Regions from separate parts of the Kribbella aluminosa genome, predicted to be linked through region 2. Evidence: riboswitches for the same ligand, from Rfam matches in the RefSeq annotation. Region 2 holds a riboswitch; the other holds the start of a gene.
The links. A riboswitch is a leader RNA that binds a small molecule or an ion and turns the genes downstream of it on or off. The one in region 2 is predicted to bind ZMP and ZTP.
Positions count from the first base shown of each region.

Region 1: another riboswitch for ZMP and ZTP. It lies ahead of JOF29_RS18420 (bifunctional 5,10-methylenetetrahydrofolate dehydrogenase/5,10-methenyltetrahydrofolate cyclohydrolase); the one in region 2 lies ahead of JOF29_RS10870 (5-aminoimidazole-4-carboxamide ribonucleotide transformylase).

Region 1 is NZ_JAGINT010000001.1:3,854,491-3,859,427, reverse strand. Features, by position in the region: gene cmk ((d)CMP kinase) at 1-631, opposite strand, end outside; gene JOF29_RS18430 (prephenate dehydrogenase) at 662-1,726, opposite strand; gene aroH (chorismate mutase) at 1,723-2,091, opposite strand; gene JOF29_RS18420 (bifunctional 5,10-methylenetetrahydrofolate dehydrogenase/5,10-methenyltetrahydrofolate cyclohydrolase) at 2,122-2,982, opposite strand; ZMP/ZTP riboswitch at 3,002-3,087, opposite strand; gene JOF29_RS45385 (NUDIX hydrolase) at 3,678-4,403, opposite strand; gene prcA (proteasome subunit alpha) at 4,400-4,937, opposite strand, start outside.
Region 2 is NZ_JAGINT010000001.1:2,237,412-2,242,348, forward strand. Features, by position in the region: gene JOF29_RS10865 (phosphotransferase-like protein) at 54-593, shown strand; gene JOF29_RS10870 (5-aminoimidazole-4-carboxamide ribonucleotide transformylase) at 583-1,449, opposite strand; ZMP/ZTP riboswitch at 1,468-1,546, opposite strand; gene JOF29_RS10875 (class I SAM-dependent methyltransferase) at 1,566-2,285, opposite strand; gene JOF29_RS10880 (acetolactate synthase large subunit) at 2,607-4,358, shown strand; gene ilvN (acetolactate synthase small subunit) at 4,359-4,937, shown strand, end outside.

The DNA.
Region 1 (4,937 bases), 1.6 Mb from region 2:
TGATCACGTCGATGACCTCCTCAAGGGTCAGGTCGGTGGAGTCGATGGTGACCGCGCCGTCGGAGGCGACCTGGAACTCCGACACGGTCGAGTCGTCGGCGTCCCGGCGGACGATCTGGTCCCGCAACTGGTCCGCGGTCAACGAGCTGACCTCGGCGCCGCGGCGTGCCATCCGGGCGTCCTGGTCGGCGGTCAGCAGCACCTTCAGCTCGGCGTCGGTCGCGACCACGGTGGCGATGTCGCGGCCCTCGACGACGATCCCGCCGGTCTCCTGGGCGTCGTCGATGATCGCCCGCTGGCGCCGGATCAGCTCGTGGCGGACGTCCAGGTTGGTCGCGATCTTCGACACCACCTCGCTGATCCCGGGCTCCCGGATCGCGGCCGTGATGTCTGTCCCGTCGGCGACCACGAACTGCCGGCCCGGGTCGGTGCTGACCTCCAGCTCCAGGTCCCGCGCACGCTGCGCGACCGCCGCCGTGTCGTCCAGGTCCAGCCCGCGCTCGACCGCCGACCAGGTCACCGCGCGGTACGTCGCACCGGTGTCCAGGTACCGCAGTCCGAGCCGGGTGGCCACTCCGCGGGCGGTACTCGACTTACCGGAGCCGCTCGGCCCGTCCACAGCGATGATCATGCCCGAAGATTACCGTCGCACGGGGACAGTTCAGGTGTGGACTACCCACCCGCGGTCAGTCAGTACGTCGACCAGCTGGTCCACGGTGCCGGGTTTGACCGAGAGTTCGACTTCACCGACCGGGCGGCCGGGGCTGTGGTCGATGCGGAGGTCCTCGACGTTGGCGCCGGACTCGGCGGCGTCGGCGAACAGCTTCGCCAGCTGGCCGGGGCGGTCCGGGATCGTGACCAGGACCGTCACCAGGTCGATGTGCGGGGCGCCGTGCTTGCCCGGCACCCGGATCGCGCCGGACACCCCCTGGCCGAGGATCGCGGTCAGCTCCTCACCGGCCTCTTCCTTGCCAAGGGCAACGAGCAGCCGGTCGAGCTCGCCGCGGATCTGCTCCAGCAGGCCGGTCAGAGCGGTCGAGTTCGCGGACACGATCTGGGTCCACAGTCTCGGGTCGCCGGCCGCGATCCGGGTGACGTCGCGGACGCCCTGGCCGGACAGTTCGAGGTGCGAGGACGGGGCGTCGGCCAGCGTCCCGGCCGCGAGCGCGGACATCAGGTGCGGCAGGTGCGAGACGCGCGCGACACCGAGGTCGTGGTCCGCGACGGACATCTCGACCGTCCGGGCACCACAGGCCTCGGCGAGCCGCCGTACCAGATCGACGGCCTCCGGATCGCTGGTGTCGTGCGGGGTGATCGCCCAGGTCGCACCGTCGAACAGGTCGGCGCGCGCGGCCAGCGGGCCGTTGCGTTCGGAGCCGGCCATCGGGTGGCTTCCGACGTACCGGCTGACGTCCTGCACCAGGCTGCGCGCGTCCGCGAGCGGCTTGCTCTTCACGCTCGCCGCGTCCGTCACCACAGCGCTGGTTTGCGCAAGCTGCTCGGCGACGACGGCTCCGACGTGGTCCGGCGGTACGGCGACCACGACGAGCTGCGGCTCGATCTGCACCAGCCGCGAACCGGCCCCGATCCGCTCGGCCATCAGCGCGTTGTCCGGGTTCCCGTCGACGAGCTCCACGACCACGCCCAGCCGGGCCAGCGCCAGCCCGATCGACGTCCCGATCAACCCGGTCCCCACGATCCGGACCGGGCCTGTCAGTCCACTCACTGGGCGCCGGTCAGGTCCGGGCGGAGAGCTACCGCGCCGTGCAGGTACACGTGCTGGATCTTGTCCCGCGAGCGCGGCGTCTCGGTGTGCAGCATCAGCCGGACGACGCGCGGCAGTGCGTGCGGCACCGGGATCTCCTGCATGCACATCAGCGGTACGTCGGTCAGCCCGATCTGCCGGCCGGCGACCGCCGGAAACTCCGATCGGAGGTCCGACGTGACGGTGAACAGGATGCTGATCAGATCCTCGTTCTCCAGATCGTTCGCCTCCAGGACCGCCTTCACCAGCTCCGCGGACCGCTCGAGCAGGTGCTCGCGCTCGTCCACGTCCAGCTGGGTGGCGCCCCGGATCGCGCGTACCGCCACGTCTCTCCTCCTAGTTCGTCTCCCCCAACCCTAGTTCAGAGCAGTCAGAGAGTGGACAGCCGTCTCAGCGGCGTCGACAGTCTGCTCCAGCAGCAGCGCGAGCGTCATCGGGCCGACACCGCCCGGGACCGGCGTGATCAGCCGTGCGACCTCGACCGCCTCGGCGAAGTGCACGTCGCCGACGTTGCCCTCGTTGTACCCGGCGTCGACGACCACCGCGCCCGGCTTCAGCCAGTCGCCGCGAACGAAGTTCGGCTTGCCGACCGCGGCGATCACCACGTCGGCGGTCCGCACCAGATCCTTGAGATCCCGGGTCCGGGAGTGCGCGTAGGTGACGGTCGCGTTCGATGCCAGCAGCAACATGCCGGCCGGCTTCCCGAGGATCGGGCTGCGGCCGATCACCACCGCATGCGCACCCTCCAGCGGTACGTCGTACGCCGCCAGCAACCGCAGGATCCCACCGGGCGTGGCCGAGCGGAATCCGGGGCTGTCGAACGCCGTCGCCGCGAACGACCGCATCGTGACGCCGTCCACGTCCTTGGCCGGGTCGATCGCCTCGAACGCGGCCCGCTCGTCGATCTGCGCCGGCACCGGGTGCTGCAGCAGGATCCCGTGTACCGACGGGTCCTCGGACAGCTTCGTGATCTCCGCGACCAGCTCTTCCGTGGTCGTCGAGGCCGGCAGGACGACGCTCCGGGACGCGATGCCGGCCTTCTTCGACCGGTTCTGCTTCATCCGCACGTACGTCGCCGACGCCGGGTCGTCACCCACCAGCACGGTCGCCAGACACGGCTGCACGCCGTACTTCTCCTGCAGGGCACTCGCCCGCTCCGCCGCCGTGGCCACCATGCCGGCGGCGAGGTCGGTACCGATCATCAGCTCAGCACTCATGCGCGCACTCCTCAGAGTTCGAAGGTGCCCAGGCGCGCGGCGAAGCCGGATGGCAGACCGTTCCCCGGTGGTTCGTCCACCTCAACGCCAGTCGCGGTCCGGCTCCAGGATATCCCGTCAGAGGTCCCGCGACAGCCCGACTCCGAGGGCCTCCGCCACAGCCGGTCGGGGGTCGGCGATCGGGGGTCGGGGGTCTGCGGTCGGGGGTCGGCGGTCGGGACCGGACACAAGGAACGGTGCCTGCGGACCTGGCATTGCAGGTCTCCTCGCACGGTTTCCTGTCTCCACCCATGGGCACGGCGCGTTGCTGGACCGTATCCGGCGGGCCAGTGGAGGCTTCGTGATCCCGTCCCGGCAAGCCCTTCCGTCAACCGCAGCCCTGCGCGCGGCGGAGGACCTCGGCGCAGGCAGGGACCGCACGTCCGCCGAGTTGCTGCCGAGGGCGGCCCGCTCGTCGAACGGCGAGGGTTCGCCAGCCCGCCGCCGCGCGCCCCGCGCACATACCCACTCAGCTGGAGGGTTGCCCATTCAGATTTTCACTGGGCAACCCTCCACGTGAATGGGCAACCCTCCACGTGAGGGGGCAACCCTCCACGTGAGGGGGCAACCCTCCACGTGAGGGGGCAACCCTCCACGTGAGGGGGCAACCCTCCACGTGAGGGGGCAACCCTCCACGTGAGGGGGCAACCCGATCGTCAGAGGAGGCCGGCGTGGTCCAGGGCCAGGTAGGCGGCGTCGATGCCGGTCATCGCGCCGGGGTTGCGGAGCTCCGCGCGGAAGGCGTCGACGGTCAGCTCGACCGGTACGCAGTCCTCGGCCTCGTCCAGCTGCTGCTTGCCGTCGGGGCGGCAGCCGCGGGCAATTGCGACGTACTTGCGGAACGTCGAGGACGCGCCGGACCACTGCCAGCCGACCACGTCGAGTGTCTCGCAGGTGTAGCCGGTCTCTTCCTCGAGCTCCCGCGCGCCCGCCACGGCGACGTCCTCGCCAGGCTCGACGAGACCGCCGGGAAGGTTCGTGACCACGCTGTCCGGTCCGGCCCGGAACATCCGGATCGTCACGATCCGCCCCTCCGGCGTCAACGGCAGCACCGTCACGCCGGCGTTGATCCCGGCCTCGCGGCCGAACACGTCCCACTCGACCTCGCGCCCGTCGGGCATCCGGTACCGCCGCAGCCGGACGGACAGGAACCGCTCGAACCCCAGCTCCTCCCCCAACAACTCCCACGGCGCCGGATCCGCCGGCACCGCCGCCGACGCGCGACCGGACGCCGGGTCGATCGACGCCACCCCCGACGCGCGGCTGGACGCCGCGCCCCCAGCCTGCGCCGCGCTCGATGCGGACGACCCCGCGGACGACCCCACAGACGACTCAGCCGCCACGTTTTCGGTGGCAGCTGAGTCCTCGATCCGGTCCGTCACAGCGGACGGTTGCCGTCGGGGTCTTCTGGCGGGGCGACCGGTACGTCGCCATCGTCGGAAGGCGGAGCAACCGGAGTCTCGGTGGACCCGGCGTCCTCGGTCTTCGCCGAAGACTCCCCGGCCGTGGCCGCGCCGTCCGCGCCGCTCCCGCCGCCAGAGCCCGCGTCGTCGGAGCCTCCGCCGTCGGAGCCCTCGTCGTCGGAGCCTCCGCCGTCGGAGCCCTCGTCGTCGGAGCCTCCGCCGTCGGAGCCCTCGTCGTCGGTTGCCGGGTGGGACTCCGACAGAATGCGTTCGAGCGTCTGCTCGGAGATTCGCTTGAACTTGCGCACCTGTGACCGGGTCCGGTCCAGGACCGCGACCTCGAGCTGGTCCGGGGTCAGCTGCCGGACCTCGGTGCCGTCGTGGCCGAGGGCGTCGACCGCGAGCCGGAGCGCACCGGCCAGCGAGATGCCCTCCTGGAAATGCTCGCCGATGTACTCCGCGACCGTGTCGGCCGGGCCGCCCATCACGGCGTACCCCTGGACGTCGGCGATC
Region 2 (4,937 bases):
TTCGGAAATAAAAGACTGCAGTTTGCCGCCGTGTTTGATTACCGTCTGGCGGCATGAGCAACGTACTTCTGCTGACCGGTCCGTCCGGCTCGGGCAAGACGACGGTGGCCGGGCTGGTCGCCACCGACGCGGCCAGGCCGACGGTGCAGGTGACGACCGACGAGTTCTTCCGCGCGATCCGGACCGGCTTCGTCCCGCCGTACCTGCCGGAATCGCAGCGGCAGAACGCCGTGGTGGTGGACGCGATCGTCGCAGCGGTCGCGGTGTTCGCCGACGGTGGGTACGACGTCGTGGTGGACGGCATCATCGGACCGTGGTTCCTGCCCGCGTACCGGGCTGCCGCCGCCGAGGGACAGTGGCGGATGTCGTACGTCGTCCTGCGGCCGGATCTCGCGACGACGCTGGAGCGCGGGCTGGCGCGCGGCGGAGTCGAGCTGACCGACGCCGACGCACTCACCGGGCTGCACGCGGCCTTCGCGGACCTCGCCGAACTCGAACGGCACGCGATCGACACCTCCGGGCTCGACGCGGCCGAGACGGCCGCCGAGGTCCGCAAGGCTGTTGCTGAGGGCACCTACCTGCTCAGTGTCTGAAGAGTCGCAGCCCCGTGGCCGACCAGGTGATTCCGAGCGCGGCGCAGGCGGCGGCGATCTCGTCGGAGCGGATCGAGCCGCCGGGCTCGACGATGTGGGTGACGCCGTACCGGTGGGCGACTTCGACGTTGTCGGCGAACGGAAGCGCACCGTCCGAGACCATCGTCACCCCGGTGAGGGGTTCAGCCGACCAGAGCGCCGCCTTCTCGCCGGCCAGGCGCGTGCAGTCGACGCGCGACTGCTGCCCGGCGCCGACGCCGATCGTCATCCCGTCCTTCACGAGCACAACGGTGTTCGACTGCGTGTAGCGCGCGACGATCATCCCGAGCACCGCGTCGTCCGGCAGATCGTGGGGGAGTGGCGCGGCGTCCCGCTCCTGCGTCAGCCGTACGCCGTACACCTCGCGGACCTCGTCGGCCGGCGGCTCGTACGACGGGTCCATCCCGAGCACCAGATACGTCCCGCGCTTCTTCGCCGCCAGGATCTCCAGTACGCCGTCGTCGTACCCGGGCGCGATGATCCCGTCCGACACCACCCGCTTCAGTACCGCGGCCAGCTCCAGGTCCACCGGCCGCGACACCGCCACGAAGTCGCCGTACGACGACTTCGGATCCGCGTCCCGCGCCCGCAGGTACGCCTCCGCCGCCGTCCGGCCGAGCGCGGCACCCGCGGGTGAGACGTGCTTGTACGACGCTGCGGCCGGTACGCCGAACCGCTCCGCGGCCTCCCGGACCAGCTGCCAACCGGTCAGCGCGTCCAGGATGTTGATGTACGACGGCGCACCGGCGAGCACCGTGAACGGCGCGTTGCCGAGCGTGGCCGCCTGATGAGGATTCATGCCGTACCGCAGACGCATCGGGACCTCCGAGTTGCTCGAAGGCGCCCAGGCGGACGACGCCTTTGCTCGGAAGCTCCCTGGTGGTGATCCACCCTCGCCAGTCGCGGTATGGCCAGCTTAGGGCGTGTCTGGCCCTACTTCGTCGCCCGCACCACGAGCAGCCGTGACTTCGCGGCCAGCGGTTCGCCGTGCCAGCCGCCGTCGACGACCACGTCGGAGAAGCCCGCCGCGCGCAGGTCGGCGGTGATCTCCTCGACCGACCGGAAGTACAGGACGTTCCGGTAGACCGCGTCGTGCCCGTCCTCGAACACGTTGTGCGCGTCGAACACCACCCGCCGGTCCGCGATCTCGATCAGCTCGAGCCACTCCTTCAGGTGCCCGGCCACGGTGTCACGTTCGCCGTACGTCGCCTCGCTCGTCCACTGCTCCCACGCCCGTACGGCGGGGTTCCGCGACTCGAACGCGAACACGCCGCCGGGCCGCAGCGCGGCGGCCACCGCGGCGACCGTGTCCGCGTGCTCCGCGACGTGCATCATCGTGTTGCCGCTGCTGACGACGAGATCCACATCGCCCGTCGGCTGTACGACGCGGTGGTCGCCGTCGATCCAGGTGACCGCGTCGGCGCCGGGCTGCCGGCGCGCGTACCCGAGCATCGTGGGGCTGGGGTCGATACCGATCACCTCCCGCCCGGACGCGACGAGCGACCGCGTGAGCAGGCCGGTACCGCAGCCGAAGTCCAGGACCTTCGCAGTGCGCTCGGCCAAGGCGCGGTAGTACTCGTGGTCCTCACCGGCCGGGTTGTCCAGGTCGTAGAGCTGTACCAGTTGTTCGTCGCCGTACGGGTCGCCAGTCACCCTGAAAGACTAGGTGGTGCGAGGGCCCTGCTTGTAAGACGGTCGTCTCAGAAATTGAGACGCTGGGTGGCTGAACTTGACCAGGTCGGCAGGTTTCGGCGAATAATGCCTACATGCGATCGATTCTCCTCGTACTTGTGCGGCGCGCCGACTGACGCGACCACCGAGTCGACGCGCCCCTTTCAGCCAACCCGGCGGAAGGGGTTTTTTGTTGCCTGTACGACTATCCGAGACCCGGAGTCGCCAAGGTGACGGCCACAAGCGAGGATGGATCGGTCGCGAAAAGTACAACCATCGTGACAGGACTGAGGGAAGGCACTCATGAGTGAGCAGCTGACCGGGGCACAGGCTCTGATCCGCGCACTGGAACATGCCGGAGTGGACACCGTCTTCGGCATCCCGGGTGGCGCGATCCTCCCGGCGTACGACCCGATGCTCGACTCGACCCAGATCCGCCACATCCTGGTACGTCACGAGCAGGGCGCCGGTCACGCCGCCCAGGGGTACGCCGCGGCGTCCGGCAAGGTCGGCGTCTGCATGGCGACCTCCGGACCGGGCGCGACCAACCTGGTGACGCCGATCGCCGACGCCTACATGGACTCGGTGCCGCTGGTGGCGATCACCGGTCAGGTGGCGGGCGCCGCGATCGGTACGGACGCCTTCCAGGAGGCGGACATCCGCGGCATCACGATGCCGATCACCAAGCACAACTTCCTGGTGACCGACCCGAACGACATCGCGACCACGATCGCCGAGGCGTTCCACATCGCCTCCACCGGCCGGCCCGGTCCGGTGCTGGTGGACGTCACGAAGGACGCGATGCAGAAAACCGGCGTCGACTTCCAGTGGCCGACCGAGCTCGCGCTGCCCGGCTACCGGCCGGTGACCCGCCCGCACCCGAAGCAGGTGCGTGAGGCGGCCCGCCTGATCGTCGCCGCCGAGAAGCCGGTGCTGTACGTCGGCGGCGGTGTCATCCGCGCGCAGGCCAGCGCCGAGCTGAAGGAACTGGCCGAGCTGCTCGGCATTCCGGTCGTCACCACGCTGATGGCCCGCGGCGCGCTGCCCGACACCCACGCGCTGCACTTCGGGATGCCCGGCATGCACGGCTCGGTGTCCGCGGTCGGCGCCCTGCAGCGGTCCGACCTGCTGATCACGCTCGGCGCCCGCTTCGACGACCGGGTGACCGGCAAGCTGGACTCGTTCGCCCCGGACGCGAAGGTCATCCACGCCGACATCGACCCGGCCGAGATCGGCAAGAACCGGGCCGCCGACGTCCCGATCGTGGGCGACTGCAAGGAGGTCATCACCGACCTGCTCGCCGCGCTCCGGACCGAGATCGCGACCGCCGGCCGGACCCCGTCGTACGACGCCTGGCGCCACCAGCTGGAGGACGTCCGCTCCCGCTACCCGGTCGGGTACGACGAGCCGGAGGACGGCACGCTGTCGCCGCAGCACGTGATCCAGCGGATCGGCCAGATCGCCGGCCCGGACACGATCTACACCGCGGGCGTCGGTCAGCACCAGATGTGGTCCGCGCACTTCCTGCCGTTCGAGAAGCCCGGCCACTGGCTGAACTCCGGCGGCCTCGGCACCATGGGGTACGCCGTACCGGCCGCGATGGGCGCGAAGGTCGCCCGCCCGGACAAGACCGTCTGGGCGATCGACGGCGACGGCTGCTTCCAGATGACCAATCAGGAGCTGGTCACCTGCGCGCTGGAGGGCATCCCGATCAAGGTCGCCGTGATCAACAACCAGTCGCTGGGCATGGTCCGGCAGTGGCAGACGCTGTTCTACGACAAGCGCTACTCGAACACCGACCTGCACTCGACCCGGATCCCGGACTTCGCCAAGCTGGCCGAGGCGATGGGCGGCGTCGGGCTGCGCTGCTCGGACAAGGACTCGCTGGACGCCACCATCGAGAAGGCGATGGCGGTCACCGACGCACCGGTCGTCGTCGACTTCGTCGTGCACCGGGACGCGATGGTGTGGCCGATGGTCGCCGCCGGCGTCAGCAACGACGAGATCCAGATCGCCCGCGACATGGCGCCGACATGGGATGGGGAGGAGCTGTAGATGTCCAAACACACGCTGAGCATCCTGGTCGAGAACAAGCACAGTGTGCTGGCCCGGGTGGCCGCGCTGATCTCCCGCCGCGGGTTCAACATCGACTCGCTCGCGGTCGGTCCGACCGAGCACCCCGAGGTGTCCCGGATGACGATCGCGGTGACCGTCGACGAACAGCCTCTCGAGCAGATCACCAAGCAGCTGAACAAGCTGGTGAACGTGATCAAGATCGTCGAGCTCGAGCCCACGCAGACGGTTCAGCGGGAACTGCTGCTGGTCAAGGTCAAGGCGGACACGCTGACCCGCGGACAGGTGCTGGAGACCGTCCAGCTGTTCCGTGCGAAGGTGGTGGACGTGGCACCGGACGCGATCACGATCGAGGCGACCGGTAATCCCGAGAAGCTCGAAGCCATGCTCCGGGTGCTGGAACCCTTCGGCGTCCGCGAGCTGGTGCAGTCCGGCATGGTGGCGATCGGCCGTGGCAGTCGCTCGATCTCCGACCGCACGCTGCGGCCGGTCCCGGTGCCGCCGCCGCACGTCCAGTCCGGACCACCGAACCTCCAGGCGCGACCCGCCGAACGTCCGCAC